4 regions of the Neobacillus sp. SAB-20_R2A genome follow, and region 2 is predicted to be linked to each of the others. Evidence: riboswitches for the same ligand, from Rfam matches in the RefSeq annotation. Region 2 holds a riboswitch; each other region holds the start of a gene.
What was found. A riboswitch is a leader RNA that binds a small molecule or an ion and turns the genes downstream of it on or off. The one in region 2 is predicted to bind cyclic di-GMP.
Positions count from the first base shown of each region.

Region 1: it holds a riboswitch for cyclic di-GMP, as region 2 does, so the genes downstream of both, V5M37_RS05650 (anti-repressor SinI family protein) here and flgB (flagellar basal body rod protein FlgB) in region 2, are expected to answer to the same signal.
Region 3: it holds a riboswitch for cyclic di-GMP, as region 2 does, so the genes downstream of both, V5M37_RS26705 (DUF5667 domain-containing protein) here and flgB (flagellar basal body rod protein FlgB) in region 2, are expected to answer to the same signal.
Region 4: it holds a riboswitch for cyclic di-GMP, as region 2 does, so the genes downstream of both, V5M37_RS28495 (hypothetical protein) here and flgB (flagellar basal body rod protein FlgB) in region 2, are expected to answer to the same signal.

Region 1 covers NZ_CP145895.1:1,133,209-1,139,230, reverse strand. Annotated here, with positions in the region: gene V5M37_RS05670 (YtxH domain-containing protein) at 1-148, opposite strand, end outside; gene V5M37_RS05665 (DUF1128 domain-containing protein) at 327-551, shown strand; gene map (type I methionyl aminopeptidase) at 587-1,336, opposite strand; gene V5M37_RS05655 (helix-turn-helix domain-containing protein) at 1,608-1,934, shown strand; gene V5M37_RS05650 (anti-repressor SinI family protein) at 1,966-2,139, opposite strand; cyclic di-GMP riboswitch class I at 2,172-2,264, opposite strand; gene V5M37_RS05645 (hypothetical protein) at 2,665-2,790, shown strand; gene V5M37_RS05640 (DUF1992 domain-containing protein) at 2,830-3,204, opposite strand; gene V5M37_RS05635 (hypothetical protein) at 3,338-3,538, shown strand; gene hutH (histidine ammonia-lyase) at 3,574-5,091, opposite strand; gene V5M37_RS05625 (DNA topoisomerase III) at 5,397-6,022, opposite strand, start outside.
Region 2 covers NZ_CP145895.1:5,261,964-5,267,985, reverse strand. Annotated here, with positions in the region: gene fliM (flagellar motor switch protein FliM) at 1-562, shown strand, start outside; gene fliN (flagellar motor switch protein FliN) at 564-935, shown strand; gene fliD (flagellar filament capping protein FliD) at 1,208-2,761, shown strand; gene V5M37_RS25935 (hypothetical protein) at 2,765-3,118, shown strand; gene fliS (flagellar export chaperone FliS) at 3,128-3,514, shown strand; cyclic di-GMP riboswitch class I at 3,634-3,721, shown strand; gene flgB (flagellar basal body rod protein FlgB) at 3,826-4,215, shown strand; gene flgC (flagellar basal body rod protein FlgC) at 4,226-4,672, shown strand; gene fliE (flagellar hook-basal body complex protein FliE) at 4,686-4,985, shown strand; gene fliF (flagellar basal-body MS-ring/collar protein FliF) at 5,143-6,022, shown strand, end outside.
Region 3 covers NZ_CP145895.1:5,439,352-5,445,373, forward strand. Annotated here, with positions in the region: gene V5M37_RS26690 (3-hydroxyacyl-CoA dehydrogenase NAD-binding domain-containing protein) at 1-60, opposite strand, end outside; gene V5M37_RS26695 (VOC family protein) at 470-859, shown strand; gene V5M37_RS26700 (transposase) at 950-1,693, opposite strand; gene V5M37_RS26705 (DUF5667 domain-containing protein) at 2,092-3,390, opposite strand; cyclic di-GMP riboswitch class I at 3,478-3,563, opposite strand; gene V5M37_RS26710 (mechanosensitive ion channel family protein) at 3,757-4,872, opposite strand; gene V5M37_RS26715 (staygreen family protein) at 5,166-5,621, opposite strand; gene V5M37_RS26720 (glycerophosphodiester phosphodiesterase family protein) at 5,866-6,022, shown strand, end outside.
Region 4 covers NZ_CP145895.1:5,838,077-5,844,098, reverse strand. Annotated here, with positions in the region: gene V5M37_RS28505 (helix-turn-helix domain-containing protein) at 1-134, opposite strand, end outside; gene V5M37_RS28500 (hypothetical protein) at 151-1,086, opposite strand; cyclic di-GMP riboswitch class II at 1,511-1,592, shown strand; gene V5M37_RS28495 (hypothetical protein) at 1,629-2,126, shown strand; cyclic di-GMP riboswitch class II at 2,428-2,512, shown strand; gene V5M37_RS28490 (OmpL47-type beta-barrel domain-containing protein) at 2,543-5,839, shown strand; gene V5M37_RS28485 (DUF4023 domain-containing protein) at 5,916-6,022, opposite strand, start outside.

The DNA.
Region 1 (6,022 bases), 1.8 Mb from region 2:
CCGGATGCCGGACAACATAGGACACCTTTCCGGAAACTCTGCCCACATGTTCTTTCATAATTTGCCGGGTTTGTTTATCAAGCATACTGACCGCTCCGCCAGCAATGGCTCCAATCAGCATTCCCTGCCAAAATTTATTCTTTGTCATCTTAACCTCTCCTTGCTTAATCATAAAAATGAATGAAAATTATTCCAATGATTTTTCCTATCATTTATTTTGCTTTATCTAGAGAGGGTATGCAAGTCTGGCCCTAATTTTTCTATGTTGACATCATTCAGTGAACATGAAAAGATGGACATATGAATTTCCGAAAGGGTGACCGAAAATGGATTTATCGTTGAAGTCGGTAGAAAATGTTGAATATATGATTGAGCAAATTAAAGAGAAGTTAAAGGTTTTGAATCTAGGCGCCATTAAGCCTTCCCATTTTGATGAGGAAATGTATGAAGAGTTGAAAGAGATTTATGAAATGGTAATGAAAAAGAATTCCTTCAGCCCTAATGAAATGCAGGCTCTAGTTGAAGAATTGGGAAACTTGCGTAAAAAATAAAAACAGACCTCGAATGAGATCTGTTTTTTTATTTTTTAATCTTGATCAGTTAAAATGATCGGGCCATCTTTGGTAACGGCGATTGTGTGCTCATATTGGGCGGAATAGGTGCTATCGACGGTCCTTGCTGTCCACCCGTTTGAATCCATTTTGGTGAATAATAATCCGATATTCACCATTGGCTCAATCGTAAATACCATTCCCTCTTTAATTCTTGGGCCTTTACCCGGCAAACCGTAATGAGGTACATCCGGCTTTTCATGAATCACTGCTCCAATCCCATGTCCGATAAAGTCGCGGACAACCGAGAGTCCTTCACTTTCCACATAAGTCTGGATGGCATGACCGATATCGCCAATCCGGTTGCCTGGAACCGCTTGTTCAATTCCCTTGTACAAGGCTTCCTTTGTGACTTTTAACAAATGCTTAGTCTCTTCGGAAACCTCGCCAACTGCGTAAGACCATGCTGAATCAGCCAAGGCTCCGTTGTAATTAACAACCATATCGATTGTGACAATATCCCCTTCCTGCAGTGGTTCTTTTCTTGGGAAGCCATGGCAGATTTCATCGTTAATACTTGCACATGTTGCGTATTCGTAGCCCTTATAACCTTTTTGTTCCGGAGTGGCATTATGCTTTTTTAAAAATCCCTCTACAAACTGATCAATTTCCCAAGTGGTAATCCCTGGCTTAATCATTTTGGCAATTTCTTTGTGACAGGCAGCGAGGATTTCTCCTGCCTTTTTCATTGCTTCGATTTCTCGTTGTGACTTTAAGACAATCATGTAATATTCCCCTGCCTTTTTGAAAAAATTCTTTTGTCTGGAGACCGATTTGTGCGAATGCTGGTATATAAAAAACGATTACTATATGACATTTTTGGCAACACTTTAATATTAACGCTAACGGACTTATTTTTCAAAACTACTTTCTCAATGTAAAAATTAATTATGCAAATTTCGATAATTTGCCATATTCCTTTGTTCTTAATATGGTACTCTCAAATTCTTTTTGATAGAATGATGTTATAAATTATTTTTAGGTGTGTGAGAATCCATGATAGGTGACCGCGTAAAGAAATTCCGCCAAGAGAAGAAGATGTCACTTTCTGAACTAGCAGAGCAGGCAGGTGTTGCAAAATCCTATTTAAGCTCGCTTGAGAGAAACCTTCAAAAGAATCCGTCCATACAGTTTCTTGAAAAGATTGCCGGTGTATTAAACATTCCGGTTGAGCATTTAATACATGAGCAGATTGACAAGACGGCATTGGACAATGATTGGATGAATTTAGTAAAGGAAGCCATGACCTCCGGTGTTTCAAAAGATCAATTCCGCGAGTTCTTGGAATTTAATAAATGGCGGAACAATCAAAACAATAGTTAAAATGTACAAAAAAAACATCCTACAAAAATTCTTAATTTTTGTAGGATGTTTTTTCATTTTGGTATGTAACAAATTGTTCTGATTGGTGATTTCCGCTTAGGAAATTTCGAATATCTTCTACCGATAATCCAATCTTCTTAGCTTCCATAATTAGTACTAGCCAATCCTTGTCAAGCTTCTCCATCTGCTCAATCTCCAAATTCATACTAACAACCCCCTAAAATACTTACCCGTATTTCAGGCAGCCCGGCCATCATAGCTTCTCTCTATTTCCACCTTAGACCCTCGGCTTTGCGTCCTTGATTTTCACCAAGTTTGCCTTTTTCTGAAAAATAACTGTCTATTTATTATTTCATTAGTTCATCTTTTCTAGGACTAAATTCATACTAACTCTTTAGTAAGTTCATTATAACTAGTCCTTTTATAACAAAGTGTTAGTTTTTGTCAGCATTTTTAATATTCTGAACCCCCTTTTTAGACATTTTTTGACAAACTTCCGCATTTTTTCCTCTAATTCCCATTGCCTGAAAATGGAATATATAAATAATAGAGCATTTGAAGTCGAATATTCTCCTAATTTGTGGGAAGAAAATTTTTCCTTCTTTATTTTTGGCTCTGATTTTATGACGAAAACATTTGTCTAATTTGTGACGATTAGCATATAATATTAACAACATATTAATATACAGAATATTGTTAATATTCAAAACAAAAATAGAGGTGATAGGCATTGACCATTGTCCATGTGTTAAACTTTTCAATCCCCATTGCTTTTATGGTATTTGCAGGTTATTTCTTAGACCGCATGTGCAAGCCTGCCAAATCAGAAGAAAAAGCTGGTGAAGAGGAATTGTAAAAATTCTCTCCTCGCCAGCTTTTTTTTGCTAATCAGAATTTATTTAAACCGTTTTTCTACCTTTTGTTCGTAATTTTTGAAAATTGACGAATTTGTTTTCGCCCCTCGTTTTGACATCAATTGATTAAAGCGAAGGAGCTTTTCATTTAACTTTTTTTGCAAATCTTCCTTCTTACCGCTGTCGTCACATTTTTTGATGAGATCCTCGATGGTCATCATCTCTTTGCGTAAATGGTTTTCCTCTTCTGAAAAGCCTGCATTTTTCAGGATTTTGTAAGCCATGCGCAGTTCTTCTGGAATACCTGATAAATCTTCAAGCTTCAGGGGTTTTCCATATCCAGGAAGATTATCAAATTCTCCATCTTTGTATGCTTTTTTAATCCGATCTTCTGAGACAATATGAAACATATCCATGTTATTGCCCTCCTTTTTTAGCATACTCACTATATTTATTATAACAAAGGTCCATTTCGGTTGAAAAATAAATCGGTAATGATTTCAGCTTTATTGGGGCATGCTACAAGCGATAACGAAAGGAGTGTTAGACTTGGCACGTGGAGAACATTTTAATCATAAAAACAAAAACCATCCGGGTGAATTCCCCAAGAACACCATGACCGAGAGTCATGCTGAGCAGGCAATTGGGGATGAAGAGTTTATTGTCACCCAGGAGGCCTTTAAAAATAGAATTGAGGAAGAGGACACGCGGCAGGATACCGCCCGCCTGCTTCCTGAGCAGACAGAGTAAAAGGCGTGAAGAGTTTTCACGCCTTTTTACTCCGTTTATTTTTCGAAGCTTAATTTCTTCATAAACTGAGAAAATTCCACAGTTTTCAGCCATTCTGCCAGTCTTTCGATATCCTTCGAGAAGATGCGGTCCTGCTTAATGGATGCCACCTGCTCCCGGCCTTTTTCATAGAAGTTCTTCGTATGGGTCGCCATTTTCTCTACACCGCGATATTCGACGGCCTGCATGGCGCAAATCATCTCAATCGCAAGGACCCTGCGAGTGTTTTGGATGATTTGATGAGCATGCCTTGATGCTATTGTCCCCATGCTGACATGATCCTCTTGGTTTGCCGATGATGGAATGGAATCCACACTAGCTGGATGCGCCAAAGTTTTATTTTCTGAAACAAGTGCAGCCGCTGCATACTGCATAATCATTGCCCCTGATTGCAGGCCTGGCTGCGGGCTTAAAAACGGTGGCAGATCGCTTAATTGCGGATTAACTAACCGTTCCACACGACGTTCTGAAATATTAGCAAGTTCTGCTACTGCGATTTTCATAAAGTCCATTGCAAAAGCAATTGGCTGCCCGTGGAAGTTTCCACCGGAGATGACCTTTTCCCCATCATCAAAAATTAGTGGATTGTCAGTGGCCGCGTTCATTTCTATTTCCAGCTTTTCTTTTACATAATCAAGCGCCTGCCAGGAAGCACCTTGAACCTGCGGGATGCAGCGAAGAGAGTAAGCATCCTGAACCCTCAGTTCTCCCTGCATCGTTGTTAATAAGCTGTCACTCAAATAGCGGCGGATTCTTGCTGCTGTATCAATCTGCTGCTGGTAGCCTCTGACCACTTGAACCTCTTCTGCAAAAGCATCGAGAATTCCATTTAACCCTTCAATCGTCATGGAAGCAATCAGTTCGCTCTCAAAAGCAAGCTGCTCTGCTTCTAGGTATCCGACGACCCCCATAGCTGTCATGGCCTGCGTTCCGTTAATGAGAGCAAGACCTTCTTTAGCCTCAAGTGTTAGTGGGAAAAGACCTTCCTGCTGAAGGGCAATGCCTGCTTCCACACGCTCGCCTTTATAGAATACTTCGCCTTCACCTACAACAACTAATGCCAAATGGGATAATGGCGCCAAATCCCCGCTAGCACCTAATGAACCCTGCTGCGGAATAACCGGAATAATGTCTTTGTTAGCCAGCTCAATCAGTCTTTCAATGACTACCGGACGAATGCCTGAGTAACCTTTTAACAGGGCATTGGCACGAAGAACGACCATTGCTTTTGACACCACTTCTGGGAATGGTTCCCCTACCCCACAGGCATGCGAGCGAATTAAATTCAACTGCAGATCCTGCACATGTTCTTTATCGATAAGTACATCGCTGAACTTTCCAAACCCGGTATTGATTCCATAAACCACTCTACGATCAGAAACAATTCGTTCCACCGCTTCCCTGCTTTTGGCTGCTGCCTCCATGCTTTGTTCCGAAGCGCCAACCTTTTGGCCGCGGTACAATACTTCCTTCATCTGCTCCAATGTTAGACTGTTACCTGTTAATGTGATCATTTCTCTCCACTCCTCTATTACTTTAGTAAGATAAAGAAAGAGGCTGGATTCCATTTCTGATTAGATTTGGAATCCAGCCTCTTTAATAAACGTTATAAAATTTTGAACGGTTCTTCGGCGCTGCCTCATGATTTTCCACCCATTCTAAAAATTATTATTAGTTTGATAATATTTTATGTGACAGATACCTTGCCTGTCAACTAAATTTTCTGAATTTTAGCACATTATCACTTTAGCAGGATAATGAATGAAAGAGGCTATTCATAAAGAAATCACTCTTCTTGAATAGCCCCTTAAGTATGATGTTAGTCAAACTTCAACCCTTTTAACGCGTCAGCCAACGCACTATTCAAAGGTTCTTCCTCTTTGTGCTGGTTCTTTAAGTATTTTTGTACTGTCCGTTTATCCACTTTCCCGACGGATTCTTTTTTCCGGCGTTCTTGGAAAACAGAAAGTTTTTCACGATATCCACATTTACATGCGAAGATTTGTCCCTCACCCTCGCCACGCAGCTCAAGTTTTTTATGGCATTGTGGACAGCGTGCGTTTGTAACACGTGAGACATTTTTACGATGCCCGCATTCCCGATCTTGGCAAACGAGCATTTTTCCCTTTTTGCCATTCACTTCAAGCATTGGTTTTCCACAGTCAGGACAATTTTTTGTAGAAATATTATCGTGCTTATATTTTTTATTACTTGCTTTAATTTCAGCCACGATTTCTTTCGTGTAGTTTTTCATTTGGCTGATAAACACTTCTTTTTTTAACTTGCCATGCGCAATTTGATCAAGCTTTTGTTCCCACTCCGCTGTTAAAGCAGGGGATTTTAGCTCTTCCGGCACTAAATCCAGCAATTGCCGGCCTTTGGAAGTAATATGAATGTCTTTGCCTCGTTTTTCGATTAAGAACGAGTTGAATAGCTTTTCAATAA
Region 2 (6,022 bases):
AACAACGTTAACGCAAATTGAGAATAAAATTCTTCATAAGCTGTTCGAGGGCTTTGTAGAGAATTTACGGAAATCGTGGAAGGATCTCATGAACGTTGATATGAAGGTGATTGAGATAGAAACGAATCCCCAGTTTCTGCAGGTCGCCATCCCGAATGAAACCGTGATTGTGATTGCCTTTACGATTAAAATCGGTGATGTGACGGAAAAAATGCACATTTGCATTCCGTATATCATTTTGGAGCCGTTTTTGCCAAAGCTGTCATCCTATCAATTGTTCTCGACCCGAAGTCACGCCAAAAGCACGCAGGAATCCAAGCTGTTAAAGTCCAAAATTGAAGAACTGGAAATCCCGTTAAGCGTCGAACTAGGGCGCTCGAAGATTTCGATTGAAGAGTTTTTATCGTTAAACGCCGGGGATGTCATCCAGTTGAATCAGTTGTATGATGAACCGTTAAAGGCGAAGGTGGGCAAAGAAGTGAAATTCTTTGTTAAACCGGGTGTGAAGAAGACACGGCTGGCAGCCGAAATCGAAACTGTTTTAGAAAAAGAGGGAAAATAAGATGAGTAACGAGGGGAAAATTTCAAGAGAAGAATTGGAAGCTCTATTAGGCGATACCGAAAAGGAAACGAAGCCGTTTATTTTTCAAGACTTGCCGGATGAACCGCAAAAGCGGGAACCGGATGACTCCGTTAATTTGGATTTGCTCATGGATATTTCGTTGGAGCTTGTCGTGGAGCTGGGCCGGACGAAAAAGAAAATTAACGAAATTCTCGAACTCACACAAGGCTCCATTATCGAACTGGACCGTGTCTCCGGAGAGCCAGTCGATGTCTTGATCAACGGAAAAATTGTCGCCAAAGGAGAAGTGGTCGTCATCGACGATTATTTTGGGATAAGAATTACGGAAATTTTAAATAAAACAATCAATTAACCTCCAGAAAGGCTTTCGCGGCCTTTCTTTTTTTCTGTATTCTAAATATATCCGCGGATTTTTTAACGATATCTGCGAATTTCCGAATATATCCGCAAATTTTTAAATATATCCGCGGATTTCCGAATATATCGGCGAATTCTAAAATTTATCCGCGAATCTTATATCCGGCCCCCCACTCCCCAAAGTTTTCAAAAAGAACTAAACGTTACCCAGCAACCTGCCGTAATTATTAATAAAGCATGAAATGAACGTACGGAGGATTCCCAAAAATGATATCAAATGATTTTCGCTTATCCGGTCTGGCGTCGGGGATGGATACTGAGGCGCTTGTGACCAAATTAATGAACGCGGAAAAAATCCCCTTAAACAAGGTAATTCAAAATAAGACGATGACAGAATGGAAAATGGATGCGTACCGCGATGTGAATACCAAATTTCTCGATTTGCGGTCTTCGATGGAAGCGCTCAGGCTCGAATCCACTTTTCAAAAAAGCAAGCTGTCGTCCTCGGATGCCGCCAAGGTCGATGTTTCTCTTACAGGCACCTCAAGCAGAAGTGAATACGTGATTTCCTCTGCCAAACTCTATCAGCCGGGTACGCCTTCCTCTGTCAAATTCGCACAGGCAGGAGTAGCCAATGATAAAGCCGAACTAGGATCGGGATTTAGTTTTACCCTAAACAACGAACCTATCAGCCTTACTGCACAGGATACAATCCAAAGCTCGATTACAAAAATTAATGCCTTATCCACGAAAACAGGGGTGACGGCCACTTATTCCAGCGGCGATAATGCTATTATTTTCACCTCAAAGGATGACCAGACAGGTATCAGCATTGCCAATGTATCCAACAGCTCAAACGTGCTTAAGATTACAGCGGGTACGGTAGACAGCCAGCAGAATGACTTCCCAGCAGGAAACGCCAGCGGGGCTGTCGGTACCTCACCCGTCTCATCAACACCCGGCGAGGTCACCATTAACGGAACGACCATCACGATCAAAAGCAACCAATTTACCTACGACGGCATCCAGTTTAACCTAAAAACCGAATTGCCGGCCGGAAGCAATGTCAACATTACGAAGAAACCAGATGTCGATGCGATTTTTGACACAATCAAAGGCTTTGTTGACAAATACAACGAAACAATCAAAACCCTTCACGACAAATTGGGCGAAAAGCGCTATAAAGACTATACCCCTTTGTTAGATGACCAGAAGAAGGATATGAAGGACAAAGAAATCGAGCTGTGGGAGGAAAAAGCAAAGAGCGGCCTACTATCAAATGACCAGATGATTGCCTCCGCTCTCGACAAAATGCGGTCCATCCTCTATTCCAAAGTCAGTGACAAAGATCCTGCCATAATGAACAGTGACTTCGATACGCTAGCGGAAATCGGCATCACCTCAAGTACTAACTACCGGGATAATGGCAAGCTCGTCATCGATGAAACGAAATTGAAAGCGGCACTGGAAAATAATCTAGACCAAGTCGCTCAGCTTTTTTCAAAAAAATACGATATGGGGGCTTCCACCAACAACACAGTGAACAATGCCGAAGAGTTTCAAAACAGCGGGGTCGCCTGGCGGTTGTATGACCAGCTGAACGAAACGATGAAGGACATAACGAAGACGGCCGGTTATTCAAGTGATACCTACCTATCCAAGGCGTTAAAGCGGCTGGATGAGCAAATTGATTCCTGGGAGAAACGCCTGCAGACAAAGGAAAGCTATTACTGGAAGCAGTTCACCGCGATGGAGCAGGCCATCCAGAAGTCGAATACGCAAAGCAGCTGGCTGATGCAGCAAATGGGTGGTGGAATGTAATCGATGGAGCAACAAAAAGAGCAGTTTTTAAAAGATTACTATCAGCTGACAAGCAATCTACTAGAAACGAATGAAGTAGAACTTATTGAACAGCTGCTCCAAGAACGGGACCAGTGCATTGAGAAAGTAAACGAGCTAGATCAACGTAACGGTGCCATCCTCATGAGCGAAGCCATCAAGGAAGAGCTCCGGCACATTCACACGTTAGAACGAAAGCTTCAGGAAAAATTAACTAGGGCCAAGCAAACTATTCTTGCGGCGATTGGTTCTCTCCAAAAAGAGAAAACGATCAAACAGCAGTATGGGGAACCAGCTGCGGCAGCGGTAAGCGGAATTTTTTACGACAAGCGAAAATAAGGGAAAGGTGTGAGACTTTTGGCTTTGAACAATGCCTATCAATCTTACGAAAATAATCAAGTATTATATGCGAAAAAAGAAGAGCTGCCCCTTTTGTTATATACCGGGGCGATTAAATTTATCCTTCAGGCCAGAATGGCGATGGAGAAAAATGATTGGCAAAGGGCGAATGACCGAATCCAGCGGGCTCAAAAAATTGTTACCGAATTAATGGTTACCCTGAATATGGATATCGAAATCTCAAAATCTTTTATAGTACTTTACGATTACATGAAGGAAAAGTTAATAGAGGCGAATATCAAAAAGGACGAGCAGCTGTTAATCGAAGTGGAAAAAATGTTAACAGAACTGCAGGATACCTGGAAAGAAGCGCTGAAAATAGTACGGCCTGCTTAACTAATTTTAGTTAAGTAGGCCTTTTTAATTAATTTTGTTGTCAACTGACTAAAACCATTGTATTATTATTTTTGTAGGAAAAATTCGACAATATGATTTTCCAAAAATCGACAAATACAATCCGATAATAGCAAACCTGGGGAAACCCAGCGACGCAAAGCTATAGGGGCTAAGGATCCGAAGGGATTACGCCAGCCAGTTGCCGAAGAGACTCATAGTTTACCCTATTAGACTATTCTTCGGAATGGTCTTTTTTATGTCCTAAAAATTAAAATTTAAATATTCTGAATTTTTTATAGGAGAGCTGACCCATGTCGATACTTCAAAACATCAATCTAGTCCAACGTGCTTTAGATGCCTCTGTGTTAAGACATAATGCCATTTCCAACAATATCGCCAATGTGAACACTCCAAACTATAAACCACAAAAAGTTATTTTTGAAGACATTTTAAAACAAGAACTTTCCGGTGCTGGCTTTGACGGGAAGAGAACCAATGCCAAGCATATCCCAATCGGCATAGCTGCTTCAAGCAAGCCTTTGGTGACCCAGGAACCTACTGTCATGCAAAATAGCGGCAATGGGGTGGATATGGATAGTGAGATGACGGAGTTGACCAAAAACTCGATTTGGTACCAAACATTATCATACCAGATAAGCGAAGAATTCAATTTACTTAAAACAGCGATTAAGAGCAGGTAGGTGATTCATAATGTCAATGTTCCAACCCTTAAATATTAGTTCTTCAGCCCTAACCGCCCAGCGGTTAAAAATGGATACAATCTCCTCCAATATCGCCAATGCGACGACCACCCGGGGCCAATTGGTGGAGGGGGTCTGGATGCCTTACCGGCGGAAGATGGTCGAGGTGCAAGCGAATGGGACGGGAGGAACCCCGTTCAGCCAATTCTTGCAAAATGAAATGAATTCAAATGGGGTCAAGGTTACAAGAATCGTAGAAGACAAAACTCCGTTTCGGCCGGTTTATGACCCGACCCATCCCGATGCCAATAATGAAGGCTACGTGATGATGCCAAACGTGGACATTACAAAAGAAATGGTCGACCTGATGACAGCCTCCCGTACATATGAAGCGAACATCACAGCCTTTAATGTTGGAAAAAATATGTCGCTGAAAGCTTTAGATATTGGCAGATAAGGAGTGTTAAAGAATGAGAATTGATCAGCTGTTTCCGGCGAAAGCATCGATAGTGGGAAAAACCCAAAATGCACAGCCCGCTTCCGTGTCAGGCACCTCTTTTTCGAACTCGTTAAGCGAGGCCTTACAGAAAGCAAATGAAACAATTGTCCAATCGGAAAACATGTCCGAAAAAATAGCCACAGGTGAAATAAAAAATATCCATGACGTCACCATAGCTGCACAAAAAGCACAAATCGCCCTGCAGCTGACAACCCAAGTAAGGGACAAAGTAGTCGAAGCCTACCAAGAAATCATGAGAATGCAAGTTTGAGGCATGGGTGAGGCATGGGTGAGGCATGGGGACGGTTCTTGTGCATCACTTTTCAGAAGCAAAGGGGCGTTCTTGTGCATCACCTTATCAGGAAGTCATGTGAAGAATGCAGGTTTTAAAGGTGCAGCCGATTCTTGGCTAGCATAGCGGAGGGCTTATGAATCAGAAATTAAATGATTTCAAGGAAAAACTCTCGCAGTTTTGGAAAAACGCGAGCAAGAAAAATAAAACATTATATATCGGGACGTTTATTTTACTAGTGGCCCTGCTCAGCTTTGGTATTTTTTATTTTTCCAAGCCCAGCCTTGTTCCTTTGTATGCCAATAGTTTGAGTCAAAAAGAAATTGGCGAGATTAAGGCCGTCTTGGAAAAGCAGGGGGTTACGGACATAGAAGTGACCAACAATGGCACGCAAATTCTCGTTCCGAAAGAGCAATCTGCAGATCTGATCGTCAACTTGGCGGCAGAAGGGTTTCCAAAAAGCGGTCCGATTAGTTTTTCAGAACAGACCAAGGATTTGAAATTCGGCGTCACCGATCGCGAACTTGATGCCATCGAGAGAGAGGTCATTCAAGGGCAGCTGGCCAATTTGATGACGAAAATCAACGGCGTCAAAAATGCGGAGGTCATGATTACTCTTCCAAAGGACAGCGTGTTTATTCGGCCGGAGGAAGAAGGGAAAGCCAGTGCATCGATTATTGTTGACCTCGAGCCAGGCTATCAATTGGAAAAACAGCAGATTAAAGCTCTATACCATTTGGCATCGAAGAGCATTCCGAATCTGCCTGAAGAAAACATCGTCATCACCGATGAAAATGGCCAGCTTCTTTCCTTGCCGCAGTCAGGCGATAATGCCTTTGCCGGGGTAGACAGCTATGAAAGCCAACGGGAGATCAAGCAAAAGGTAGAGGCAGACATTCAGCGCAGCATCCAGCAGATGCTCGGCACGATGCTTGGGCAGGATAAGGTGCTGGTCCAGACCTTTGTGAAGCTGAATTTCGACCAGGTGAAGACGCAGCAAAACTTAGTCGAACCGC
Region 3 (6,022 bases), 180 kb from region 2:
TTGAGCAATCCCTCTACCCATCGTTCCCGCACCAACAATCGTAATTTTTCTATCTTCCATATGAGCGTGGTCCCTCCTTAATTTGAAAATAAAAAAACCCAGCCCCATAAAAAATAAGAACAAACCCATCCTTATCTTTCAATGGAAAGCTAGGTATCCTAAATTACATGAAACGGGTAATTTCACCATTAAGAAACTGCTTCTCATTCACTATTAAAACTGTTTATATTATTATGATATTTCGAAATTTAGTTTTCGTCAAGTGATGCATAGGGACGGTTCTCGTGCATCAAAATGGGGCTAACTGAAGCAAGGGGAGACATGGGGAAGGTTCTTCTGTTACCAAAAAGTTTTTCATAGAGAAATAAATGAGGCAGGAGAACCGTCCCCATGCCTCAACCGTGAAACCTCGCGCTATATATGTTATATTTCCTTGTATTAAGAAATTTTAGTATTGGGGTTGACTACTTTGATTGAGTACACTGAGCTGCATCATGTAAGTTTGAATGTTACAGATTTAAGCAGGGCTAAGAAATTTTATAGTGAGATACTATGTCTAAAAGAACTTACCCGACCTGCTTTTGATTTTGAAGGAGCTTGGTACGGTATAGGGAATCAACAGCTGCACTTAATCGTGCTTCCCCACTCGCAAACCCTTCGGCAAGACAAAAGCTTAAGCAGCAGGGAAGGACACTTTGCCCTTCGAGTCAAAAACTATGCAGAAACTTTGGCTTGGCTGAAAAAGAATGGAGTAAACGTCCTAGAAAAGCCAAACAGTGTCAGCGGCTTTGCCCAAATCTTCTGCGCCGACCCGGATGGAAATCTCATAGAATTAAACGTCGATCAATCGGAGTTGTGATGCACGGGTGAGGCACGGGGACGGTTCTCGTGCATCAAAATGGGCTGGGCGGAGGAAAGAAAAATGAGGCAGGAGAACCGTCCCCATGCCTCATGCTCTAAATATCAGATTAGGCGATACCCCTAAAATTCTTGCAGCCTGGCGTTGGGATACACCTTTGATTGTTTTTACTTTTTGAAAGACTTCCTTTCTTTGCGCCTTTGGCAATACCTTTACGCGAGTGATATCCCCAGGGCCAAGCAGTTTCTTAATGACGACCCTTGCCTCTTCGTCAGGCAGCCTTCTTCTTTTTTCTTCCAAGCATTCATCGTTGTTAATTTTTTCGTTATATTCTTTGAATTTTTCCATCGCAAAGGTTTGATCAGGGGAAATTTTTTCGAAAATAAAATTTGCATCAAGCAGCTTTCTACCATCACGGTGTTCACTATAATACTCACGGCAACTGCTCCATCTCCATTCATTTGGACTGTCTGCGATTCCAGCCTTAACGGGATTTTGATGAATGTACCTAGTAACTGTTAGTAAATACCTATTATCTTCTACATTTTCACTTCTGAATCGCCCCTGGAACAAATGCCCTGTCGTGTCGTACTTCCAGTTATAATACGAGGCATAGCTGACACCAATCCGCTTCATCGTATTGGAAATGGTTTCAATACCTTCCCGGATAAGGAGATGGACATGATTGCCCATCAAACACCAGGCATATATCTCCAAGTCCGATTCCACTTTATACTTTACTAAAATATCAAGAAACCTATTACAATCGTCATCATCATGGAAAATCTCCTGCCGATTCGCTCCTCTCCACATAATATGGTAAACACCGCTCATACTCTTCAACCTTGCACTTCGGGGCATCACAATCACCTAACCTTGAATTTAAATGGGGAAACAAGGTGAAGCACGGGGACGGTTCTTATGTCTCAAAAAATGTACAAAGGCCGTATTAAATAAAAAGTTTTGTAGACCAAATAGTTATTATTAAGGGAATAGTCATATAGAAGTAGTGTAAAAGTGGATTAATTAAGAAGCGCGAGAACCGTCCCTAGGTTCTGCCTGGTTCCTGGGGTTTATCTGAGGTTACAGCTCTATCATATAATATTTTAAATTGCTTTTCATCTTTTTACCATTTAGGGGGTGCAAAAAATTAGAGGCATGAGAACCGTCCCCATGCATCAGTGGCGAATCAAAAAATGATGCATGAGAACCGTCCCCATGCATCATTCTTTTTACTGACCTTCTGTTTTCTTTGAGTTTTCCTGGGCCTTTTTGGCTTGTTCGGCCTGCTTCTGTGCTTTTTCGCGTTGTTGTTCCAGAGCCTTTTGGGCTTGTTCTTTCGCTTGTTCTGCCTGCTTTGCGGCCTCTTCACGTTTTTGCTCTGCTAGTTTTGCCGCATCAGCACGTTTTTGTTCCTCTATTTTAACTGCCGCCTCACGCTGGCTTTCTGCCAGTTTTTGCGCTTCTGCTTTAGCTTGATTTACAGTGGTCTGTGCAACTGCCTTAACTTTCTCAAGAGGCTTTTGCTCAGTTTCCTCGGCAGCCTCATTCGTGGCTTTTTCAACATCTGCCGTATTTGCGGTATCTTCCGTAGACTCCATATTTACTTCTTCAGGTTGTTCATTGGTGGTTTCATCTTCCACTTCGCCCGCGGCTTGGTCGTCCCCAGTGTTTTCCTGCTTAAGCTCCAACTCCGCTAACTTCTTGTTGATTTTCTTTTCAATCTTTTCTTGGACTTTGCTGACATTCTTGGCTAACGCCTCTTTTGCACGAGGATTGTCCACTTTTTCCAAAGCGGTCTGCAACGCTAACAGGTTAGCAGCAAACTTAGCCTCAATCGCTGCCCGGACTGGGTCAACAGGTGCTGCCGTTTCGTCGCCTTCAACAGTTGTACCATCATCGTTAGTCGCTGGTTCATCTTCAGACGTCCCAGGCTGAGAATCCTCAACCGCCTCACCTTGCTGATATTTGGCCAAAGCCAATTCCTGTTGTTCCAGCGCTTGTTGAAGCGTTTCATTGGCTAATTCCTCTTCGCCAGAAGCAAGCAACGCCTCTGCCTCTTTAATGCGTTCCTCCGCGAAAGATGCCAGCAACTCGGACTCTTTTACTTCATCAAAGGTTAACGCTAATTGAACATTCTCCATTAATTTTTTTACAAAGTAGAAAAAATCTCCAGGTAGTAAAGATGGTTCTTCACCTGATACTTCTGTCGTACCCTCTGTTTGCGTAGCATCGGTTGTTGTTTCAGTAGTATCTGCTGCAGCCCCCGCATCCACGGTAGTTGTTGGTTCGGAAGCCTCCGAAGATGTTGCCTCTGCATCGGTTGATTCAAATTCAGTAGTTGTATCAACTGTTTGTCCTTCCTGAACCGTCTGATCCTGTTGAACAGTGTCTTCTGTTGGTGTAGCAGTCGTCACGGGTTCCTCCGCGAACGCCGAGCCTGCTCCACCAGAAAACACAAATCCCGCAGCTACGACACTTGTCGCAAGAACATTGCGAACCTTTTTGAACGACTGATTACTTTTTTGCATAAAAAAATTCCTCCTAAACTAGTTTTTGTTTAAAGGAAGAATCTCGAAATAAACTCTATTAAACTAGAGCCTTTTCGCGATTCTTCATTTGGCAACCCAGCCGCCATAGCGATATATGCCTTAGGCCTGTGACTTTGCGTCTCTACCTTTCGATAGATTTGCCTTTTACAAATGAAGAACGACACCCAAAAGACTCCCGTCCATCATTTTCTACTTAAATATATAACAAACAACAAAAAATGAGTAGATGGTCCCGTTAAAATGATGCAGAGGGACGGTTCTTATGCATCAAAATAGTTGTCAAACCCTTAAATAACAAAACTATGCTCCAAAAAATGATGCACGAGAACCGTCCCCATGCATCACTCAATCAACAGAGCCCATTGTTTGGAATACTTCGTTTGTTTGTGGGGTGACGTAGAGGGTTCGGCTTGGGAAGGCTATTTCTACTGCCTCTTCCTCTAGTATTGCCATGATTTCTAGATTGATTTCGTGTTTGATTTTTACGTGTTCTGCCCAAACGGTCGAGTTTGTGAAAAAGTAAATCAAAACATCGAGACTGCTCTCATTATAGTGGTCGAACGCGACCATAATGGTATCCGGGTGGATTTCTTCATGAGTCCTTAGCAATTGTTCAATCCGCCTTACTACTCGTTCCAATTCTTCCTTCGTGGTTTTATAGTTAAGTCCTAAGTGAAAATCGATCTTTCTTTTTCCCATACGGCTCCAGTTCGTAATCGCTTCGTTCGCGAGTGTCGCATTTGGAACCGTCACTAGAGCTTGGCTAAAGGTTCGAACCTTCGTGCTTCTAAAATTGATATCTTCGACGATTCCCTCAACGCTCGGCGTCTTGATCCAATCTCCAATCGAAAAAGGTTTTTCCGTGACAATCACGACCCCGCCAATGAGATTCCCAACAGCTTCCTTTGCCGCTAAAGCAAAGGCAAGTCCCCCTAAGCCAAGGCCGGCAACCAATCCATTGACATCATAATTAAATTCCTGCCCGATAATACTGATACTAATGGCGATAATAATGACGCGAATGGTCCTCGAAATAAACGGAAGAAGAATCAAATCAATCTTATTGTTCATTTTTTCATTAACACTGATCAATATTCCTGTGCTAGGAGAGGACAAATTAAACAATCCCCATGTAATTAAAACAATGATCATCGAACGCAAAAATTTGATAAACAACGCATTTTGCTGCTCCATAAAAGGGAAATAATCCATCGCCAGGTACAAACCTACAATAATAAACGCCCACCCTAAAGGACGCTCAAAACTCAAACAAATCTGTGTTAAAAATTCAGTCGGTGTTTTGCGGGCCAATTTTACAATCAACTGAAACACATATTTGGTAAACAGGTTTCTAAAAAGAATAAATACAGCCAAAATTCCAATCGAAATTCCTAAATTTTTTAACATGTCATAGTCTATGTCCGCCGTTGAAAAAGCCAATACCAAAGAATCCAAAGACATTTCAAAAATACCTTCCCTCTACTCCAAGACTTTATAACATCATTAAACCATTACAACGAAATATAATAACTTTTTAAAAAAAATAATGGAATACATCAATAGTCTCAGATTGAAGCACGGGGACGGTTCTCTTGCCTCACAATTGCCTGTACTGAGTCAGCTTTGAGGCAGAGGGACGGTTCTTATGTTTCAAAAAATGGTGTACTAGAAGTCAAAAGTCAATCCGATTATTACCAATAGTTAAGTTAGGGGAAATGGCGGGCAACAACTGAAATGAGGCACGAGAACCGTCCCTACGTATAATGACGCGGAGTACGATAGTACATGGTCTGGTTAAAGGCTGGATAGATTGAGTTAAAGTGTATAAAGATGTTTGCATCGAGCAGTTCGGGATACTGACGGAAAAGACATTGGTCGCCATAGATGATAGCAGATAGGGCAAGGTTCAATTCACGCTGGAAGATCAGGAATCGCCGCTGTGCCGTTTGTTCATCAAATTCCCCTCCACTCACATACACATTTCCGCTTAAAATAGGCGCCCCCTTCTTTGTTGTCATCCATTCTGCCATTACTTCATCACGCTTGGAAACGTTAATACCTGTTAAATCATAATGATAGCCAATGCTCAAAAACAAGTCACCTGTCGTATCGGAATGTGTCAAAGTGTATTTTCGGCCATAAACCTGCAACGATGGTGAGGAAGGCAAGCAGTTAACATGCAGCTTAGAAGGATTGAAATCAGGATTCATAAACATACTCCCTATAAAAGATTTAACCCTTTATAGAATATTTCGAAAAAATGAAGACTGTGAACCATTCTGGCGGTACTTTTGTTTAGAGTAACTGGCGATGATGCATGAGAACCGTCCCCATGCATCAAAAGACCTGTTTTTGGCCGATTTACAATATTCTCAAATTCTATTAATAGCGGCTCAATATTTCTCCTGTATTTTTAGATATGAAATACATATTCTTACAGGAGTTGATGGAAGAATGAGAAAGAGTTTAGTAGCAGGATTGGCTTGTTTGTCTTTGGCGGTAACGGCCGCCGCCCCTTATGCCGCATTGGCCAAGCCGATTGAAATTTCTCCGACTGAAAATGGACAATCGACTTTGCGCCCGCTTACCTCTGATGTGGCGGTGATTGCCC
Region 4 (6,022 bases), 580 kb from region 2:
ACAGACTTACGATCCCCTTTTTCAAGCATGCTTAAATATTGAAGGGTGATCCCGGTCCCCTTTGCAACTTCTTCGAGTCGTAAATTTCTTTCTAATCTTAATCTTCTTAACTCCTGCCCCAATGGAGTGGCCATAGTATACCTCCTTCCCCTACTCAATTTCCGAGCTGTATTTAATCGTTATGATATAGTACCAGCTAACTGCAGCTTCAAATAATGTGATAATAAGTTCTTCTGATTTTCTTGGAATTTTAAAATATCTTTGTATTTGATAGTGAAGCAGCTCGTGAAAAATAGTTTGTAATTGCTCAGGGTAATCCATTTTGTCGTCAATGATAATCATTGTTTTCTCAGGATAATAAACACCTTTTATATCTTTCAAATCCATAAAAACAATAGGGATTTTATATTTTCTTGCTATCTTCTTCGTTAATAAATTGATCTGGGATTGATTAATCGACATAAACTGCTTATGGAGGTATCCAATAATAGTATAGTAGGTAAGAAATAGAATAAGAACTAGATTAACTTCAAGCCGATTGAAGAAAGATAGTATAGGAAATATAACCGCCACTTCAAACATCATTGGCCCAAATCGATCCAAAAATAGCTTACTGGATACTACTCCAGTTTCAAGATAAACATAGACATATTTCAGAACGATGCTTAGAGTCAACATAAGCAGCATAGTAAGATACCTAGCTAAATAAGACTTGTCACTATATTCATTATATATCTCGTTGCAGATAATGATAATAATAATATACATGGAGAGCAAGGATATCCTAGCATGGATGCTACCTTTTTTTAGAATAAAACTGGCAACTAAACAATCAACAAGCAGATAAATGAAACCGTAAACAATGGAGAAACGATCAAATATTAGTAAAGATAATATTACATGAAAAAAGGAATAGCCAAAACCGGAAAAAACCTTCAAATTAATTTGGTCAAACAGGACCATAATGCAAAGAAAGAAAACAATATTCCATTCCAGCTCTTCGGGGAAAACAATAAATAAATCTGTCAAAGCTATAGAAGGAATAAGGAAAAACAAATAGATATGCTGCCGCCTGAAATGATTCATGACGATTCTCCTGTTAATCAGTACTTTTATACCATTTTTAATTATGTTACTTGAGAAAATTTACAATTTAAATAATTATTTTTCTACAAAAAATTAAAATTTTGACGGATTTTGTCTTTCGAAAGTTATTTAATTCCACTATTGTTTAATATATTCTTAATATAGAACTTTGTAAGATTCTAACTTTATTTTCCTCCTATTTTTTAAACGCACTAACAAAGGTTAGTGCTCTTTTTTTATGAATGGGAATGAAATTTGCAAAACTAACATGAATTATGTCGGAGGAAAAAACCACCATTAAACTATAGTTTAATCTATAATGAATTCATAGAAACGATATTTTTATATTAAAGTGGCCACGCAATATTACAAAATGTCGTGAATTTAAGGATGTAATGATAGTTTTTAAACCGAATTTACATCCTTAACTCGGGGAAGCTTTGAAGTATAGCCTTAAATTGGACACTTGGGCTATATGGAGCTAGTAGTGTAACCGGCCCTCTTAGGTTTTAAAAATTATTTTTCTAAGAGGAGAGAGGACTATGAAGAAGATTTTATCAGGGGTAGCAGCAGGAGCTTTAGCTCTAGGAATTATGGCAAGTTCAGCTTTTGCGGCAGTAACCATCGACCCGTCAACAGGAAAAGGGTTTGTGGGTAAAGGTGATGTCCAAACTGCGCTAGGGTACAATAATGCTAAAATGCAGGCTGAAGCTAATAATCTTGTTTTCACGTATAAATCAGAAGAAACTTATGCAATTACGGTCACATGGGATACTGGTGAGGGTACAAGAGGAGAGGAAACTCATTACGTAGCACATGAAAGGACCTCTTCTGTTGATAGCAACGTTTCATATGATCCAAGAAAAGCAAACCAATATACTGGTTTTAATCTGATAGGATATGAAGGCATTTTAACGGAGGTTGGTAACATTCCTGCGGTTGGAGAAGAGTTCCCAGGAAATTCAGGGCATACTGTAACTGCTGTTGAGTTAGTTTCATCTACCGGCGGTTTATATGTGAATGGGGTTGCACTTCAGTAATACGTTGATTATGTTTGCCGATTTCGTAAGCTCAAGAAGGTGCTCTTAAGGGGGACCTTCTTTTTTGGATTTATTGTGAATTCTACAATTGTTTAATAATTCCCTAAAGTTTTGTTGAAATTTGCCGAAAATTAGTTGGAACATGTCGAAGGGAAAAAATACCTATAAACTATAGTTTAAATTATAATATTTTCATAGATATATAGTTCTATAAACAGAACACACCCTATGAAGTTGATATCGATTTGGGGAGTAATGGGAAGAGGGTGAGCTATGAAATTATCATTTCAGGCAATTCTTTTATTTTTTGGGAAGCGATGATATATAACCGGCAATCTGGACACTTAGGTTATATGGAGTTAGTAGTGTAACCGGCCCTCTTAGGTAGTTTGAAAAATGGATCTAGGAGGTAAATTATGAAGAAAAAAGTTTTACGAAAATACATTAATATAATGTTGATAGTTATATTAATGGGATCATTAAGTTCACCTGGGTTTGTACATGCCGATCCCGGAAATGGGAATCCTGGTAATTGTGATAACACACCAAGTAACCCTAACTGCGCTAAAGTAGATAAGACAGCCCCTTCATCACCTACGATTAACTTAAGCCCTAATATAACAGATTGGACCAATCAAAATGTTACTTTTACACTTACTCCTGGAAAAGATAATCAGGGTGGAAGTGGAGTTGTTAAAACTGAATATAAAATTGGGGATAATGGAGTCTGGCAACTGTATTCCGGACAGACTGTCATAGTTCCTGGTGAGGGTGAAATAACAATTATTGCTACATCGACAGATAATTCAGGTAATACAAGTGTTGAAGCAACGGCTGTTGTAAAATTAGATAAAACGGCTCCTTCAAGCCCAATTTTAACAGCTTCACCAAATGATTGGACAAACCAAGATAAAGTTACAGTTACTCTTTCATCAGGAACTGATAGTCTAAGTGGTGTTTTCAAAAACCAATATAAAATAGGTAATGGAACATGGACCGATTACTTGAATAGCCCAGTTGAAATTACCTCAGAAGGTATAACAACCATTTATGGACGAACCATTGACATAGCAGGGAATATTAGTAATCAAGGTCAAACAGAGGTGAAAATTGATAGATCTGGTCCAACACTGCCTACAATTATTCCAAGTGCCTCTAGTTGGACAAACCAAGATGTCACTTTTACCATAACTTCAGGTGCCGACAGTGGCAGTGGAGTTCAAAAGACACAATATAAAATTGGGACGGATAATGAAAATTGGATTGATTATTCAAATGATGCACTGGTAAAAGTAACGAATGAAGGGGAAACAAGGGTCTATGCCAGAACCTTGGATAATGTAAATAACCCGAGTACAGTTGCCGAGGCAACTATTAAAATTGATAGGACAGGTTCGACTAGTCCATCCATAATATTAACACCATCAACATGGACGAATGGTACAGTAACCTTTTCAGTTCAAAATGGTGAAAAAATCAGCGGTAGTCCAGTTGTAAAAAGCCAATATAAAATAAATGATGGTGATTGGCAAGATTACGAGGTACCAAGTGTAATTGATACAGAGGGACTCACAAAAATAACTGCACGGACAATTGATGAGGCAGGAAACTACAGTCATGAAACAAATGAATATGCAAAAATTGATACACATGCACCAACATCTCCAGAAATTATTCCTAGCACGACTGATTGGACTAATCAAAATGTAACTTTCACACTTACCCCTGGGGTTGATGAAGTCAATGGAAGTGGTGTTAGGGAGACTCAATATAAAATTGGTGAAAATGGTACTTATATTAAATATGAAGGTAAAGTAACCATTGAGTCAGAAGGACAGACTGTTATATTTGCTAGAACGGTTGATGATGCAGGGAACACTAGTGAATCTGTAAGTGTAACTGTAAAATTTGATAAGACTGCTCCAAGCGAGCCAGGTATATCTTCTAACCATCCTGATTGGACAAAGGAAAATGTAATTGTAACCCTTACCGATGGTCTGGATGAACAGAATGGCAGTGGTTATAAAAAGACACAATATAAAATTGATGATGGAGATTGGCAAGATTATACGTCACCTATTGATTTTGATCAAGCAGGTGAGTATAAAGTTTATGCTCGTTCAGTTGATATTGCTGGGAACAAAACAGTAACAACTCCAATCGATGTAAAAATAGACAGAACAGGCCCAACACAACCAACAGTTAATGCAAATACAGAATGGACTAACGGGGATTCGGTAACAGTTACTATTGATGAAGGAACTGACTCGGATAGTGGCGTTGAGAAAACAGAATACAGTTTTGGCAATTCTGATGAATGGGTTGTCTATAATTCACCATTCCAAGTAACTACTGAAGGAATCACAACGATTCATGCACGCTCAATTGACTATGTGGGTAATACAGGGGAGGAAAGAGAAATTCAAGTAAGAATTGATCGTACAGCACCTGATGAACCAACAATTCATTTAAGCAGAACAGATTGGACGAACCAAGCAGTTACCTTTACTATTGAGAATATTAATGATGATCGCAGCGGTGTTTCCAAAGTAATGTACAAAATTGGTGATGATGGTGAATGGTTAGATTACACTCCTGGTGATATAATTACCGTTGAAAAGGAAGGTATTACCCCAATTTACGTTAAGGTAGTTGATAATGCAGGGAATATAAATGACGAAGCTACCGAAGATGTTAAATACGATATAACACCACCGACTAAACCTACGTTTGATGTGAGTCCTGTTGATGTCGAATGGGCGAAAGAGGATGTTACTGTGACTATTAATGAGGGTGAAGAACTGACTAATGTGAATGAAGATATAAGTGGCGTCAATCAAACTGAGTACAGACTTGAGGAGTCTAATGAATGGATTAAATATATTGATCCTATTCAAATTTCTAGGAACGGAACAACCACAATATATTCACGCACTATAGACATTGCAGGAAATGTAAGTGAAACTAATCAAGTTACTGTAAAAATCGATAAGGAAAGCCCATCCGAACCTAAAATAACTTTAAGTAAAGAAGGTTGGACAAACCAAGATGTGACCATTTCAATTGAAGAAGGTCGAGACCAAGAAGGTTTAAGTGGGGTTGCAAAAACAGAATATAAAGTTGGCGACGGTCAATGGGAACCTTACAATGAACCATTTACAATCAGTGAGCAAGGAAGCAAAACAATTCTTGCTAGAACAATAGACAATGCCGGTAATGTTAGTGATAACGAAGCGGCCACAGTTAATATTGATAAGACAGGACCACAAATAACTGTGAGTGGAAACCAAGAAATCTATCAGGTTGACCAATTAATTCAAATCAAGTGTCTGTCTAACGATACTGAGTCTGGACTAGCCTCTCCTTGCCAAGACTACTCAGCTAATGCTTATGAGTTGGGACTGGGTGACAAAAAGGTTACATTTACTGCAACCGATAACGCTGGAAATCCAAACAGTGTTGATGTGACCTTTAAAGTTGTAGTGACCTATAGTAGTTTAGAAAAATTAACTACCCTATTAATTACTAATCAGGACATTGCCCATTCATTAATAGTGAAATTAGAGGCAGCTCAGGAATCACTTAAGCGAGGAAACATTAAAACTGCAAATAACCAAAAGAATGCTTACAAAAATGAAGTTCTAGCACAACGTGGGAAGACATTAACAGCGGATCAAGCTACAACATTACTAAAATTATTAGAAGAATTATAAGAATAGGATTTAATCTAAAGAAAAAAGGGAGATTCTCTAAAATAGTGGAGCTCCCTTTTTTTTTTTTATATTTGGATCAATGCGTCTTATTAGGCAATTTTTTAGCAGGCGTATCACTGCCCTGATTCTGTCTATTTTTTAAATCCTTTTCCTGTTTTTCATGAATCCTTTCTACAAATTCAT